DNA from 4 places in the Streptomyces thermocarboxydus genome. Region 1 is predicted to be linked to each of the others. Evidence: riboswitches for the same ligand, from Rfam matches in the RefSeq annotation. Region 1 holds a riboswitch; each other region holds the start of a gene.
What was found. Region 1 has a riboswitch for cyclic di-AMP ahead of AY578_RS19280 (transglycosylase SLT domain-containing protein). Riboswitches for the same ligand answer to the same signal wherever they lie in the genome.
Positions count from the first base shown of each region.

Region 2: it holds a riboswitch for cyclic di-AMP, as region 1 does, so the genes downstream of both, AY578_RS28925 (M23 family metallopeptidase) here and AY578_RS19280 (transglycosylase SLT domain-containing protein) in region 1, are expected to answer to the same signal.
Region 3: it holds a riboswitch for cyclic di-AMP, as region 1 does, so the genes downstream of both, AY578_RS24880 (M23 family metallopeptidase) here and AY578_RS19280 (transglycosylase SLT domain-containing protein) in region 1, are expected to answer to the same signal.
Region 4: it holds a riboswitch for cyclic di-AMP, as region 1 does, so the genes downstream of both, AY578_RS13255 (LysM peptidoglycan-binding domain-containing protein) here and AY578_RS19280 (transglycosylase SLT domain-containing protein) in region 1, are expected to answer to the same signal.

Region 1 is NZ_CP058273.1:4,170,164-4,173,628, reverse strand. It holds gene AY578_RS19285 (polyprenyl synthetase family protein) at 195-1,205, opposite strand; cyclic di-AMP (ydaO/yuaA leader) riboswitch at 1,774-1,902, shown strand; gene AY578_RS19280 (transglycosylase SLT domain-containing protein) at 1,906-2,376, shown strand; gene AY578_RS19275 (HAD family hydrolase) at 2,340-3,212, opposite strand.
Region 2 is NZ_CP058273.1:6,343,759-6,347,223, forward strand. It holds gene AY578_RS28910 (helix-turn-helix domain-containing protein) at 1-423, shown strand, start outside; gene AY578_RS28915 (DUF6126 family protein) at 420-548, shown strand; gene AY578_RS28920 (tyrosine-protein phosphatase) at 580-1,377, opposite strand; cyclic di-AMP (ydaO/yuaA leader) riboswitch at 1,898-2,062, shown strand; gene AY578_RS28925 (M23 family metallopeptidase) at 2,067-2,993, shown strand; gene AY578_RS28930 (SGNH/GDSL hydrolase family protein) at 3,244-3,465, shown strand, end outside.
Region 3 is NZ_CP058273.1:5,389,525-5,392,989, forward strand. It holds gene AY578_RS24870 (M16 family metallopeptidase) at 1-333, shown strand, start outside; gene AY578_RS24875 (M16 family metallopeptidase) at 330-1,718, shown strand; cyclic di-AMP (ydaO/yuaA leader) riboswitch at 1,918-2,083, shown strand; gene AY578_RS24880 (M23 family metallopeptidase) at 2,096-2,869, shown strand; gene AY578_RS24885 (GntR family transcriptional regulator) at 3,092-3,465, shown strand, end outside.
Region 4 is NZ_CP058273.1:2,898,210-2,901,674, reverse strand. It holds gene AY578_RS13260 (LysM peptidoglycan-binding domain-containing protein) at 61-1,020, shown strand; cyclic di-AMP (ydaO/yuaA leader) riboswitch at 1,240-1,408, shown strand; gene AY578_RS13255 (LysM peptidoglycan-binding domain-containing protein) at 1,413-2,117, shown strand; gene eno (phosphopyruvate hydratase) at 2,386-3,465, shown strand, end outside.

The sequences.
Region 1 (3,465 bases):
GGAATCGTCAGACCGCGGGCTCAACTCCGCGTACTGCTGCGGTATGACACGGGACGACGGCGCCTCACCCGCCCCGTAGGGGTCACCCGGGTACCGGAGGCGTACGGGGGACGGCAGGGCGGCAGCCGGGGGACGGCCGGACGGCAGCCGGGGGACGGCAGGGGAGGACGACCGGAACGGGCGGCCGGAGCCGGTCAGCCCGCCCGGTGCACCACCGCGTCGCACAGCTCGACCAGCGCCGACTTGGCGGGGCCGTCGGGCAGCGGGGCGAGCGCGGAGCGCGCCTCCTCGGCGTAGCGCACGGTGTCCCGGCGGGCCTGGCCGAGTGCGGGGTGGGCGCGCAGCAGGCGCAGCGCCTCGGCGTGCCGGGTGTCGTCGGTGAGGTCGGAGTCGAGCAGCTCGCACAGGGCGAGGTCCTCGGCGAGGCCGAGCCGGGCGGCCCGCTCGCGCAGCCGCAGCACGGGCAGGGTGGCGATGCCCTCGCGCAGGTCGGTGCCGGGGGTCTTGCCGGACTCGTGGGAGTCGGAGGCGATGTCGAGGACGTCGTCGGCGAGCTGGAAGGCGACGCCGAGCCGCTCGCCGTACTGGGTGAGGACGTCGACGACGGTCTCGTCGGCGCCGGACATCATCGCGCCGAAGCGGCACGAGACGGCGACGAGGGAGCCGGTCTTGCCCCCGAGCACGTCCAGGTAGTGGTCGACCGGGTCGCGGCCGTCCTGCGGGCCCGCGGTCTCCAGGATCTGGCCGGTGACCAGCCGCTCGAACGCCTCGGCCTGCACCCGCACGGCCTCCGGGCCGAGGTCGGCCAGGATGTGCGAGGCGCGGGCGAAGAGGAAGTCACCGGTGAGCACGGCGACCGAGTTGCCCCAGCGGGCGTTCGCGCTCGCGACCCCGCGGCGCACCTCGGCCTCGTCCATCACGTCGTCGTGGTACAGCGTGGCCAGGTGGGTGAGCTCCACCACGACGGCCGACGGCACGATGCCGGGCGCGTAGGGGTCGCCGAACCGGGCGGCGAGCATGACGAGCAGCGGGCGGAACCGCTTCCCGCCGGCCCGCACCAGGTGCTGGGCGGCCTCCGTGATGAACGGCACCTCGCTCTTGGTGGCCTCGAGCAGCCCTTCCTCGACAGCCGTCAATCCGGCCTGGACATCGGCTTCCAGAGCCTGGTCCCGCACGCTCAGCCCGAACGGCCCGACGACGGTCACGAGGGGTCTCCTGTCTGCTGGTGTCTGCTGGCGGTTACACGGTTTGTCGATAGGTCGCTGCCACCACTCGAGTCAGCGTATCCGGTCGGGTTTCGATCACCGCCAGGGCCCGGGGTCACAAGCAGGGCGATACGGGATCAGAAGCGGAGTGTTTTTGATCGGCTGATAACAACGGACATACCTCGACTTCCCGGACACAGTGACCCGCGAACCATCCTGCCGCACCCCGGAGTCTGATTTGCCGCCATTGGTGGGCGAATTCCTCTTGGTCACCATTGCGCCCGCCGTCGCCGTCCCGTGAAGTGAGTCACGCGCGCGACGGTCACCCGGACACCCTCGCACACGCCCGTCCTCCCGCTCCACGCAACGGAGTTGACGCTTGGCGATCGCAAAGGATCAAACGGCCGAAACCGCCCATCTCAAGATCAAACGGGGTGTTGCGTGATCGGCGCACTTGTTCCCGACATCTGCTCTCGCATACGTTCCGGGCCTGCCGGGTGGACGCCTAGTCCTGCCGCCACCCGCATCACACCCGACGACCAACTCACGCACGGCAGGAGCGGGGGACCCAGGTAAGCCGCCGTACCGGACACCGCGCCGGGACGGCTCGGGGTGAAGCCATGCCCGCAGGGGCACGGCCGGGCACTCTCCCGCCCGAACCCGACAGCTCACCTCGCAGGCGTAGGAGAGGAACCCAGACATGCCCGCTTTCGCTTCGTCCCGCCTCGTCCGCACCCTCGCCGTCGCCGGCACCGGCGTCGCCGTGGTCGCGCTGCCGCTGTTCGGCGCCACCAGCGCCTCCGCGGCCCCCTCGACCCAGGCCACGACCGCCGCCTCCACGACCGCGTACCCGGACAACCTCGACGGCTGGATCCGCGAGGCGATGGACATCATGGCGCAGAACGGCATCCCCGGCTCCTACGACTCCATCCACCGCAACATCATGCGGGAGTCGTCCGGCAACCCGGCCGCCATCAACCTGTGGGACTCCAACGCCGTGAAGGGCACCCCGTCGAAGGGCCTGCTGCAGGTCATCGACCCGACCTTCCAGGCGTACCACGTGCCCGGCACCGCCTTCGACCCGTTCGACCCGGTCGCCAACATCGCCGCGGCCTGCAACTACGCCGCCGACCGCTACGGCTCGATCGACAACGTCTTCGGCGCGTACTGAGCCGACCTCTGACGGCCGACACCGGCCGGCTGCCCGAACAGTCGCTCGAGGACGACGGCCACGCCGTCGTCCTCGTTCGACAGGGTGACCTCGTCGGCCACCGCCTTGAGCTCAGGGTGCGCGTTGGCCATGGCGACGCCGTGGCCCGCCCACCGGAACATGGGGACGTCGTTCGGCATGTCCCCGAAGGCGACCGTGTCCTCGGGGCGCAGCCCCAGGTGCTCGGCGGCCAGCGCCAGACCCGTCGCCTTGGTGACCCCGCACGGCTGGAGCTCCACCGTGCCCGGCCCCGACATGGTGACCGTGGCCAGCGAGCCGACCACGGAGCGGGCCGCCGCGGCCAGAGCGTCGTCCGACAGCGCCGGGTGGCGCAGCAGCACCTTGCTGATCGGCTTCGCCCACAGGTCGTCGCGCCGCTCCACCCGCACCGACGGCAGCGTCGGGTGCGGCATCCGGTAGCCCTGCTCGATCAGCGTCAGCCCGTCGACCCCGTCCTGGTCGACCGCGGCGTACACCTCCCCCACCTCCGCCTCGATCTTGCCGAGCGCGGTCTCCGCCAGCTCCCGGTCCAGCCGGACCGACCACAGCATCCGTCCCGCGGCGGCGTCGTAGACCTGCGCGCCCTGTCCGCACACCGCGAGCCCCGTGCAGCCGAGGTCGTCGAGCAGCGGCCGCACTCTGGGGGCCGGCCGGCCCGTCACCACGAGGTGCCGGGCACCGGCCCGCGCGGCCCGGGCGAGGGCGGCGAGGGAGCGGTCGGAGAGGGTGTCGTCACCGCGCAGCAGCGTCCCGTCCAGGTCGGTGGCGATGAGAGAACAATCGGTGGGTGCGGCCATGATCAGAGAATACGGACAAGAGGACCGTCCGATTCACCGCGCCCGTATGCCCTCGCATTGGGTGCGTTTTGCTGTCCTCTGCCGCCGGATCACGACCGGATGGGAGCTGTTTCCCCGTGTGACCGGAACACCGAGCGCTCCACCGGACCCGGCCTCAGGAAGTCGTCCCCTGTAACAGGAGACCGCCGGGACGCGACCCCGTAACGTGTGATCGGCCACGGACACGTGGCCCACCCGCGCACACGAAAGCGAG
Region 2 (3,465 bases), 2.2 Mb from region 1:
CGTATCTACGGTACGACCGTCTCCGAGCTGCTCGGGGAGTCGGCCGTGGACCGGGACGCCGTGGTGCGTGCCGCCGACATGGAACCCACGGCGGCCGGCGGCTGGACGTACTGGCAGGCCGGAGCCGCCGGACGCGGCATGCAGGCGCTGCGGGTCCATGTGCCGCACGGCTCCCAGGGAGACATCGTGCGTGCCCACCCCGGCGAGGAGTGGCTGTACGTCCTCAGGGGACGGCTGCGGCTGCGCCTCGGGGACACCCTGCACCGGCTGTCCCCGGGCGACAGCGCCCACTTCGACTCGCTCACCCCGCACCGCATCACCGCGCAGGACCCCGACGGGGTCGAGCTGCTGTTCGTGCACACCCTGTTGCAAAGTCCCACGGCCACCCTGTGCCTGGGCCCTACCCCTGGAGAGACCCTGTGAGCGGCAAGGACATGGAGGAGAAGTTCCCCCGGGCCCTGTGGATCCGGCTGTTCGTCTACATCGTGGTCGGGCACCTCTTCGCGGCCTTCATCTACTTCCTCTTCGAGATCGCGCCGAAGAAGTAGCGGCCGCGAGGGCGGCGTACGGGGGCGGGTGTCAGTCGAGCAGGCGCTCGCGCAGCCGCTCCCGGTGGGCCGGGGTGAGCCCCAGCCCCTGCTCCAGGTAGGCGTCCACGCCGCCCCAGGTCTCCTCGACCGTCTCGAAGGCGGCCGACAGATACTCCTCGCGCGCGTCGAAGAGCGGGCTGAGCAGCTCCATGACCTCGGGGGAGTAGGCCTCGGCGGAGCTGCCGCTGCGCCGTACCTTGTAGCGGCGGTGCTTGGCGTTGGACTTCAGGTAGTCCTCGACGATCGCGTCCCGCTCCACACCCACGGCGAGCAGCGTCACCGCCACCGACAGGCCCGCGCGGTCCTTCCCGGCCGCACAGTGCATCAGCGCGGGGACGCTGTCCTCGGCGAGCGCGCGCAGCACCTGCGAGTGCTCGGAGGTGCGCTCCTTGATGATCATCCGGTACGAGGTGATCATCCGGTCGGCGCCCTGGCCGTCGGCGAGGATCGCGCGCAGCTGGTCCAGGTCGCCGTCGCGCACCATCTTCCAGAACTCCGCGCCGTCGGCCGGGTCGCTCAGCGGCAGGTTGACGTTGCGCACGCCCGGCAGGGCGACGTCGGGACCCTCCAGCTTCTGGTCGGCCGCGTTGCGGAAGTCGAACACCGTGTGCAGGCCGAGCGAGGCCAGGAAGGCGGCGTCCTCCGCGGTGGCGTGGGCGAGGTGACCGCTGCGGAACAGCACCCCGTGCCGCACCCGCCGGCCGTCCATCGTGGGCAGCCCGCCCACGTCGCGGAAGTTGCGCACCCCGGTCAGCTGGGGCTCGGTCGACGGGATCTCCTGCGTCACGGACGGCTCCTCCCACTCCGCGCCGTCGCCGCGGCTCGTCGACGGGCACCACTCGACGATACGACATGCCTGCCTGGGGCAATGAGTTGTCGGACACCCTGGTGCTGTTGGGTTGTGTCGTTTTTTGTTTGTTCCTGAGATGCGGATTACGGGCCGGTCTCGCCATGATCGAGATGTCGCGATTGCGTCGGGTGTCCCGCCCGTATTGGTCATAGATGAGGCGGTCTGTCCGATTGGGGTATTTGAGGTGAACGTGTCCCGATAGAAAGGGAATTGAGGAAGGGGCGCGTGAGCATCGTCATATCGGTGACCGTGTGCTGTCGCCATGTTCACGTAATCCCCTTTCATGACAAGGGAATTCACCCGCGCGTCGTTCACGGGATCGACGCACGGTGACGTCATTTCCCCCTTTCGATCACGGAAAAAGCGGGTTCGCGGGAACCCGCGCTTGTTTCGCCGCGTCGCGGTCGCTTACGTTCCCAACCGATCCGGACGGACGCCTAATCCTGCCGCCGCCCGGAGCCCGCACACACTGACCCGACGTACGGCAGGAGCGGGGGACCCACAGGTACAACTGCCTGTTCCGGACCCCGGAAACAGGCTTGGGGTTAAGCCGCGCAGCAACGCGGCCGGACATCTCCAGTCCGCACCCGACAGCTCACCTCGTAGGCGCCGGAGAGGAATTCGACATGCCCGCGAAGGGTAAGCACCGCCGCACCAAGGCTCAGCGTTTCACCCGCACCATCGCCGTCGCCGGAACCGGTGGCGCCGCTCTCGCCCTGCCGTTCCTCGGCGCCACCGGCGCCCACGCCGCGACGCCGCAGTCCGCCCCCGAGGCCTCGGTCCAGTCGCTGTCCGTCACCGGCCAGCAGGCCAAGGCCGACAAGAACGGCGAGACCCGCACGTACACCGTGAAGGCCGGCGACTACCTCGCCAAGATCGCCGAGGCCGAGCACGTCGACGGTGGCTGGAAGCAGCTCTACGCGGACAACCGCGAGGCCGTCGGTGACGACCCGTCGCTCATCCACCCCGGTCTGAAGCTCTCGATCGACGGCAAGGCCGCCGCCAAGAGCACGCCGAAGCAGTCCACTTCGCCGCAGGCCGCCAAGCCCGCCGCGCCCAAGGCCGAGAAGCCGGCCGAGCAGCCCGCGGAGAAGGCCGCCGAGAAGTCCTCCTCCGACGAGGCGCCCGCCCAGACCGCCCCCGCCTCCGGCTTCACCGCCCCGGTGTCCGGCGGCAGCGTCGGCACCGCCTACAAGGTGGCCGGCAACATGTGGTCCAGCGGCTACCACACCGGTGCCGACTTCGTCGTCCCGACCGGCACCCCCCTGAAGGCCGTCGGCGCCGGCACCGTCGTCTCCGCCGGCTGGGGCGGCGCGTACGGCAACCAGGTCGTCATCCAGCTGAACGACGGCCACTACGCCCAGTACGCCCACCTGTCGTCGCTGTCCGTCTCCGCGGGCCAGACGGTGACCGCCGGCCAGCAGGTCGGTCTCTCCGGTGCGACCGGCAACGTGACCGGCCCGCACCTGCACTTCGAGATCCGCACCACCCCGAACTACGGCTCGGACGTGGACCCGATCGCGTACCTGCGCGGCAAGGGCGTCTCCATCTGACCCCCGAGCGGCACCCTTCCTGACACGCACGCCTGAGGCCGGTCCCCGATCCACGGGGCCCGGCCTCAGGTGTGTCCGGTCCGTGTCCAGGGCACGTGTCCGCGCCGCGGCGTACCTATTCCTGGCTTGGCCAAACCTTGAAGTGGCTTATCTCACCGCGCGTCAACCCCCGCCTACGGTCGCGTAGGTCACATCCGAAGGTGAATCATGTCCGGCTGTGGCAGACGATTCGAAGAGTGACAAGGCAACAGTGATCGGGTCGTACGTGGCGGTGGGGGACAGCTTCACCGAGGGCGTCGGCGACCCCGGCCCCGACGGGGCGTTCGTCGGCTGGGCCGACCGCCTCGCCGTTCTGCTCGCCGACCGCAGGCCCGAGGGCGACTTCCGGTACGTCAATCTCGCGGTGCGCGGCAAGCTGCTGGACCAGATCGTGGCCGACCAGGTCCCCCGGGCCGTCGAACTCGCCCCCGAC
Region 3 (3,465 bases), 1.2 Mb from region 1:
GAGGAGGGCCCCAGTGCCGAGGAGATGGAGCGCGCCCAGGCCCAGCTGGAGCGCGAGTGGCTCGACCGGCTCGGCACGGTCGCCGGGCGCGCCGACGAACTGTGCCGCTACGCCGTGCTGTTCGGCGACCCGCAGCTCGCCCTGACCGCCGTGAGCCGGGTCCTGGAGGTGACGGCCGAGGAGGTCCAGGAGGTCGCCAAGGCGCGCCTGCGGCCCGACAACCGCGCGGTGCTCGTCTACGAGCCCGTCGCCCCGGCGGCTGGTGACGCAGCCGCCGAAGCCACCGAAGCCGCCGCGGCCGCCGCCGACGAGAACGAGGAGACGTCGAAGTGACCGAGCTCGCCACGATGGAGTTCCACCCCCGGCCGCAGGCGGGCGAGGCCAAGCCCTGGGCCTTCCCGGCCCCCGAGCGCGGCTCCCTCGACAACGGCCTGACCGTGCTGCGCTGCCACCGCCCGGGCCAGCAGGTCGTCGCCGTCGAGGTGATCCTCGACGCGCCTCTGGACGCGGAGCCGGAGGGCCTGGACGGCGTCGCCACGATCATGGCGCGGGCCTTCTCCGAGGGCACCGACAAGCACTCCGCCGAGGAGTTCGCCGCCGAGCTGGAGCGCTGCGGCGCCACCCTCGACGCGCACGCCGACCACCCCGGCGTCCGCCTCAGCCTGGAAGTGCCGGCCTCGCGGCTCGCCAAGGGGCTCGGCCTGGTCGCCGACGCCCTGCGCGCGCCCGCCTTCGCCGACAGCGAGATCGAACGCCTGGTCCGCAACCGCCTCGACGAGATCCCGCACGAGCTGGCGAACCCGTCCCGCCGCGCCGCGAAGGAGCTCTCCAGGGAGCTGTTCCCGGCGAGCGCGCGCATGTCGCGCCCGCGCCAGGGCACCGAGGAGACCGTCGAGCGCATCGACTCCGCGGCCGTGCGCGGCTTCTACGAGAAGCACGTCCGCCCGGCCACGGCGACCGCCGTGGTGGTCGGCGACCTCACCGGCGTCGACCTGGACGCGCTGCTCGCCGACACCCTGGGCGCCTGGACGGGCTCCCAGGCGCAGCCGCGGCCCGTCCCGCCGGTCGTCGCGGACGACACCGGCCGCGTGGTCATCGTGGACCGCCCCGGCGCCGTGCAGACGCAGCTGCTGATCGGCCGTACCGGCCCGGACCGGCACGACCGCGTGTGGCCCGCGCAGGTGCTCGGCACGTACTGCCTCGGCGGCACCCTCACCTCGCGCCTGGACCGCGTCCTGCGCGAGGAGAAGGGATACACCTACGGCGTACGGGCGTTCGGCCAGGTGCTGCGCTCGGCCCCCGACGGCACGGGCGCGTCGCTGCTGGCCATTAGCGGCTCGGTCGACACCCCCAACACGGGCCCGGCACTGGACGACCTGTGGACCGTGCTGCGCACGCTGGCCGCCGAGGGCCTCACGGACGACGAGCGGGAAGTCGCCGTGCAGAACCTGGTGGGCGTGGCGCCGCTCAAGTACGAGACGGCCGCGGCCGTCGCGGGCACCCTGGCCGACCAGGTCGAGCAGCACCTGCCGGACCACTACCAGGCCGACCTGTACCGGCAGTTGGCCGCGACCGGCACGGTGGAGGCCACGGCGGCCGTCGTGAACGCCTTCCCGGTGGACCGTCTGGTGACCGTGCTCGTCGGTGACGCGGCGCAGATCAAGGAGCCCGTGGAGGCGCTCGGGATCGGCGAAGTCACGGTCGTCACGGCCGAGTAGGCGCGGCGGAACGCACGCGCGCGGGAGCCCCGGCGGCGGGAACGTCACCGGGGCTCCCTTATGCCCGAATTGGGGCGGAGGTTGCCTGTCTGCCCTGTGGGATGCGCTACAAAACCATGGATTCGTTTGGGGATTGCGAGATGTCCCGCTTAGCTTCGTGCGGGCTGTTCGTCGGGCAGTGCGCCGCATCCGCGGCACCGGACAGTCATCGCCGAGTCCCCGTACGGCGCGAGCCAGGGGAGCCGGGGACCCACACGTAGTCCCTGGGGTGAATCGGACGCCCGCGCGTGTCGCGAGGGTGTCCGTAGGAGACCTTCCTGCTCCGAACCCGTCAGCTAACCCGGTAGGCGAGAGGGAAGGAAAGGACCAGCTTGTACATGGCGTTCACCCGCGCCACCGGGAAGCACCGTCGTCCCAGCCGCGTCCAGCGCGGCACCGCCCGCGCCGCGGGCGTCGCGGCCCTCGCGGGCACCGGCGTCGTCGGCTCCTTCGCGGCCCCCGCGCTCGCCGCCGAACCGGCCGCCGCCCAGACCGGCCTCACCCCTGTCGTGACCCTCGGCGACGTGGTCGCCGACCGCATCGACGCCCAGGCCGCAGCCCAGCACGAGGCCGCCCGCGTGGCGGCCCAGGAGGCCGCGCGCAAGGCCGCCGAGGAGGCGGCCCGCGAGCGCGCCGTCGAGGAGGCGGAGAAGGCCCGCGCCGAGAAGGAGCGCGCCGCGCGTGAGGCGGAGCGCAAGCGCCTCAACACCTTCGTCTCCCCGATCCCCGGCTCCTACGTGTCGACCGGCTACCAGAGCGGCGGCGCCATCTGGTCGTCCGGCAGCCACACCGGGATCGACTTCCACGCCGCGAGCGGCACGCCCGTCCACTCCGTCGGCGTCGGCACGGTCGTCGAGGCCGGCTGGGGCGGCGCGTACGGCAACCAGGTCGTCATCAAGATGCACGACGGCACGTACACCCAGTACGGGCACCTGTCGTCGATCGGGGTGTCGGTGGGCCAGGAGGTCGCCGCCGGTGAGCAGATCGGCCTGTCCGGCGCCACCGGCAACGTCACTGGCGCCCACCTGCACTTCGAGGCGCGCATGTCCCCCGAGTACGGCTCCGACCTCGACCCGGTCGCCTACCTCCGGTCGCACGGCGTGAACATCTGAGGCGTCGTCGCGCCCTCCCCGCGGCGTAACCGACCCGCCCTCAAGCCCCGGCTCCCGCGAGCCGGGGCTTTCGCCGTTTTCGAACCCGTCCGCCCATGCGCCGCCTGTCCAAAAATTATGTATGGATTCCGGTCCGCCGTCGGAAATTGTCTCCGGTTGCAATAGAGTCACGAACGGACGTCAATCGTCGACGTTTCACGGGGATTAAGCCGGAGGTCGGTCATGCGTATTCCCGCGCACTCGGTGTGCACGGCGATCCGGGACGACATCGTCGCCGGTGTCTACGAGCGCGGGGGCCGGCTCACCGAGGAACTGCTCGCCCGCCGCTACGGGGTCTCCCGGGTCCCCGTCCGCGAGGCGCTGCGCACCCTGGAGGCCGAGGGGTTCGTGGTGACCCGGCGACACGCGGGCGCGTGCGTCGCGGAGCCCACCGAGCAGGAGGCCGCCGACCTCCTGGAGATGCGCCAGCTCCTGGAGCCGCTCGGCGCCTCCCGGGCGGCCCAGCGGCGCACCGACGCCCATCTCAGGGTGCTGCGCGGCCTGGTCAGGCTGGGGCAGGAACGCGCACGTCAGGGCAACAGCGACGACCTGCGCTC
Region 4 (3,465 bases), 1.3 Mb from region 1:
CGCGCTGCACGCTTTTGCTCGCCCCGTGCCGGTTCTTGTTGCCGAGTGAAAGGCTTCCGCATGCTCTCCGGGAACGGCCGACACCGTCGCCCCCGCCAGGCTCCGGCTCTGCTCGTCGCCGCCGGCGTGACCGGCTCCGCGATCGCGATCCCGCTCCTCGGCGCGGGCGCCGCCAACGCGGCGGACGGTGACACCTGGGACCGGGTCGCGGAGTGCGAGAGCGGCGGCTCCTGGAGCCAGAACACCGGCAACGGCTACTACGGCGGCCTGCAGTTGACCCAGGACGACTGGGAGAACTACGGCGGCCTCGAGTTCGCGCCCAGCGCCGACGCGGCCAGCCGCAATCAGCAGATCACCGTGGCCGAGAGAATCCTCGCCGACCAGGGTGTCGGCAAGTGGCGCGCCTGCGGCCTCCTCACGGGCCTGAACCAGGACACCGCTTCCCCGAACGTCGACCCGGGCGTGCCGACCGACGACGACCGGGACGACTCCCTGCTCGGGCTCGGCGGCACGGGCACTTCGTCCGGTTCCGCGGATTCCGGTGATTCGTCCGCTTCCCCCTCCCCGTCGGCGACGTCCGCTTCATCCGGTTCATCCGGTTCGTCCGGTAAGGCGACGAGTGGCGCGGGCGCCGACGCCTCCCCGTCCGCCTCCGCCACCCCTGAAGGTGACGAGTCGGACAAGTCGGGGCAGCGTACCGGTTCTTCGGCTGTCACCGAGTCCGAGGACAGCGGCTCGGGCCGCCACCGCGGTCCCAGCGCGGAGGAGGGCGCGACGGCCGACGCCGGGACCGCGTCGTCCGGCCGGCACGCCTCGCGCTCCGCGGACACGCCCGCCGGTATCGACGACGACCGCTACACCGTCCAGACCGGCGACAGTCTGGCCTCCATCGCCGACTCCCTTGCCTTGACCGGCGGATGGACGGCCCTCTACGTCGAGAACCAGCAGGTCATCGGCGACGACCCGAACCTCATCCTGCCCGGCCAGCGGCTCCTGGTGGACACCGAAAAGGCCGAATAGCGGTCGGAAACAGGCGGCCGAAGGCACCCCCGCGCGGCGGCAGTTGACGGAGCGATTAGAGCTGAATGTCCGTAATAAGGGCCATGAGAGATAGGTCTCAGAGGCCCTGATCATCTTTGAAATTCCGCCGATCGCGTGCTTACGGTCGTGACCGCTCGCCATCGCGGGCCCCGGCTGCCGCCACGCCGAATCCTGCCAGTGGCAGCACGGGAACAGTCGTCGCGTCATGCGCCGTAGGCAGGAGCGGGGGACCCAGGTAAGTGCCGCGACCGGACGGTTGACGTCCGGTACGGCTCGGGGTGAAGCCGCGTCCCGGGAGGGGCGTGGCCGGGCAACTCAACCGGCCCGAACCCGACAGCTCACCTCGTAGGCGTCGGTGAGGGGATCCAACCATGCTGTTTTCCGGCAAGGGCAAGCACCGTCGTCCGTCCAAGGCCACTCGCGCCATCGCCATCGCCGGTGTCACCGGCGCCGCCGTCGCCGGCCCGCTGATGGCGTCCGGCACCGCCTCCGCGGCCACCGCGTCCGAGTGGGACGCCGTCGCCCAGTGCGAGTCCGGCGGCAACTGGTCCATCAACACCGGCAACGGCTACTACGGCGGTCTGCAGTTCTCCGCCTCCACCTGGGCCGCGTACGGCGGCACCCAGTACGCCGCCACCGCCGACCAGGCCTCCAAGGCCCAGCAGATCGAGATCGCCGAGAAGGTCCTCGCGGGCCAGGGCAAGGGCGCCTGGCCGGTCTGCGGCACGGGTCTGTCCAACGCCTCCTACGACGGCGGCTCCGCCGAGGCGCCCAAGACCGAGGCCCCCAAGACCGAGGCCCCCGCCGAGCGCACCGAGCAGAAGGCATCCCGCTCCGCCGAGCGCCCGGCCGCCCCGGCCGAGGAGAAGGCGGCGAAGAAGACCGTCACCACCCCGACCGGCAAGAAGGTCGAGAAGGGCGACGGCGAGTACAAGGTCGTCAAGGGCGACACCCTCAGCTCCATCGCCGCGGAGCACGACGTCAAGGGCGGCTGGGCGAAGCTGTTCGACCTGAACGACGACATCATCGACGACGCCGACCTGATCTACCCGGGCCAGCAGCTGCACCTGAAGTAAGGGCAGACCGCGAGGTCCCTCCCGTCCCCCCACGGGCTCCCCGCCCCGGTGCGTTCTTCCCCCGTACGCACCGGGGCGGGGTCATGTCCGGATGCATTCCGGTCACGGTTTGCCGAAGAGGCTTTGTTCCGTACGGAAACAATCTACGCTCTGTTCTGTCCATGAGGCGGGCGGCGAGATGGCCGAACGCCCGGAGCCGGTTAGGCTCGGACTCGCAGGGCCCCCGCGGCCCCGCTCACCCGCGTCACATCCCAAGAAGGAGATGCTCGTGCCGTCCATCGACGTCGTCGTAGCCCGGGAAATCCTGGACTCCCGAGGCAACCCCACGGTCGAGGTCGAGGTCGGCCTCGACGACGGCAGCACGGGTCGTGCCGCCGTCCCGTCCGGCGCCTCCACCGGCGCCTTCGAGGCCATCGAACTCCGTGACGGCGACGCCGGCCGTTACCTGGGCAAGGGCGTCGAGAAGGCCGTACTGGCCGTCATCGAGCAGATCGGCCCGGAGCTCGTCGGCTACGACGCCACCGAGCAGCGCCTGATCGACCAGGCGATGTTCGACCTGGACGCCACCGACAACAAGGGCTCGCTCGGCGCCAACGCCATCCTCGGCGTCTCGCTCGCCGTCGCGCACGCCGCCTCCGAGGCCAGCGACCTGCCGCTGTTCCGCTACCTGGGCGGCCCGAACGCGCACCTGCTGCCGGTGCCGATGATGAACATCCTGAACGGCGGCTCGCACGCCGACTCCAACGTGGACATCCAGGAGTTCATGATCGCCCCGATCGGCGCGGAGTCCTTCTCCGAGGCGCTGCGCTGGGGCGCCGAGGTCTACCACACCCTCAAGAAGGTGCTGAAGGGCAAGGGCCTGGCCACCGGCCTGGGCGACGAGGGCGGCTTCGCCCCGAACCTCGGCTCCAACCGCGAGGCCCTGGACCTGATCCTCGAGGCCATCAAGGAAGCCGGCTACACCCCCGGCGAGCAGATCGCCCTGGCCCTGGACGTGGCCGCCTCCGAGTTCTACAAGGACGGCGTCTACACCTTCGAGGGCAAGGAGCGCACGGCCGCCGAGATGACCGAGTACTACGCGGAGCTCGTCGACGCGTACCCGCTCGTGTCCATCGAGGACCCGCTGTTCGAGGACGACTGGGACGGCTGGAAGACCATCACCGACAAGCTCGGCGACAAGGTCCAGCTCGTCGGCGACGACCTGTTCGTCACCAACCCGGAGCGCCTGGCCCGCGGCATCGAGGAGGGCGCCGCCAACGCCCTGCTGGTGAAGGTCAACCAGATCGGCTCGCTCACCGAGACCCTGGACGCCGTCGAGCTGGCCCAGCGCAACGGCTTCAAGTGCATG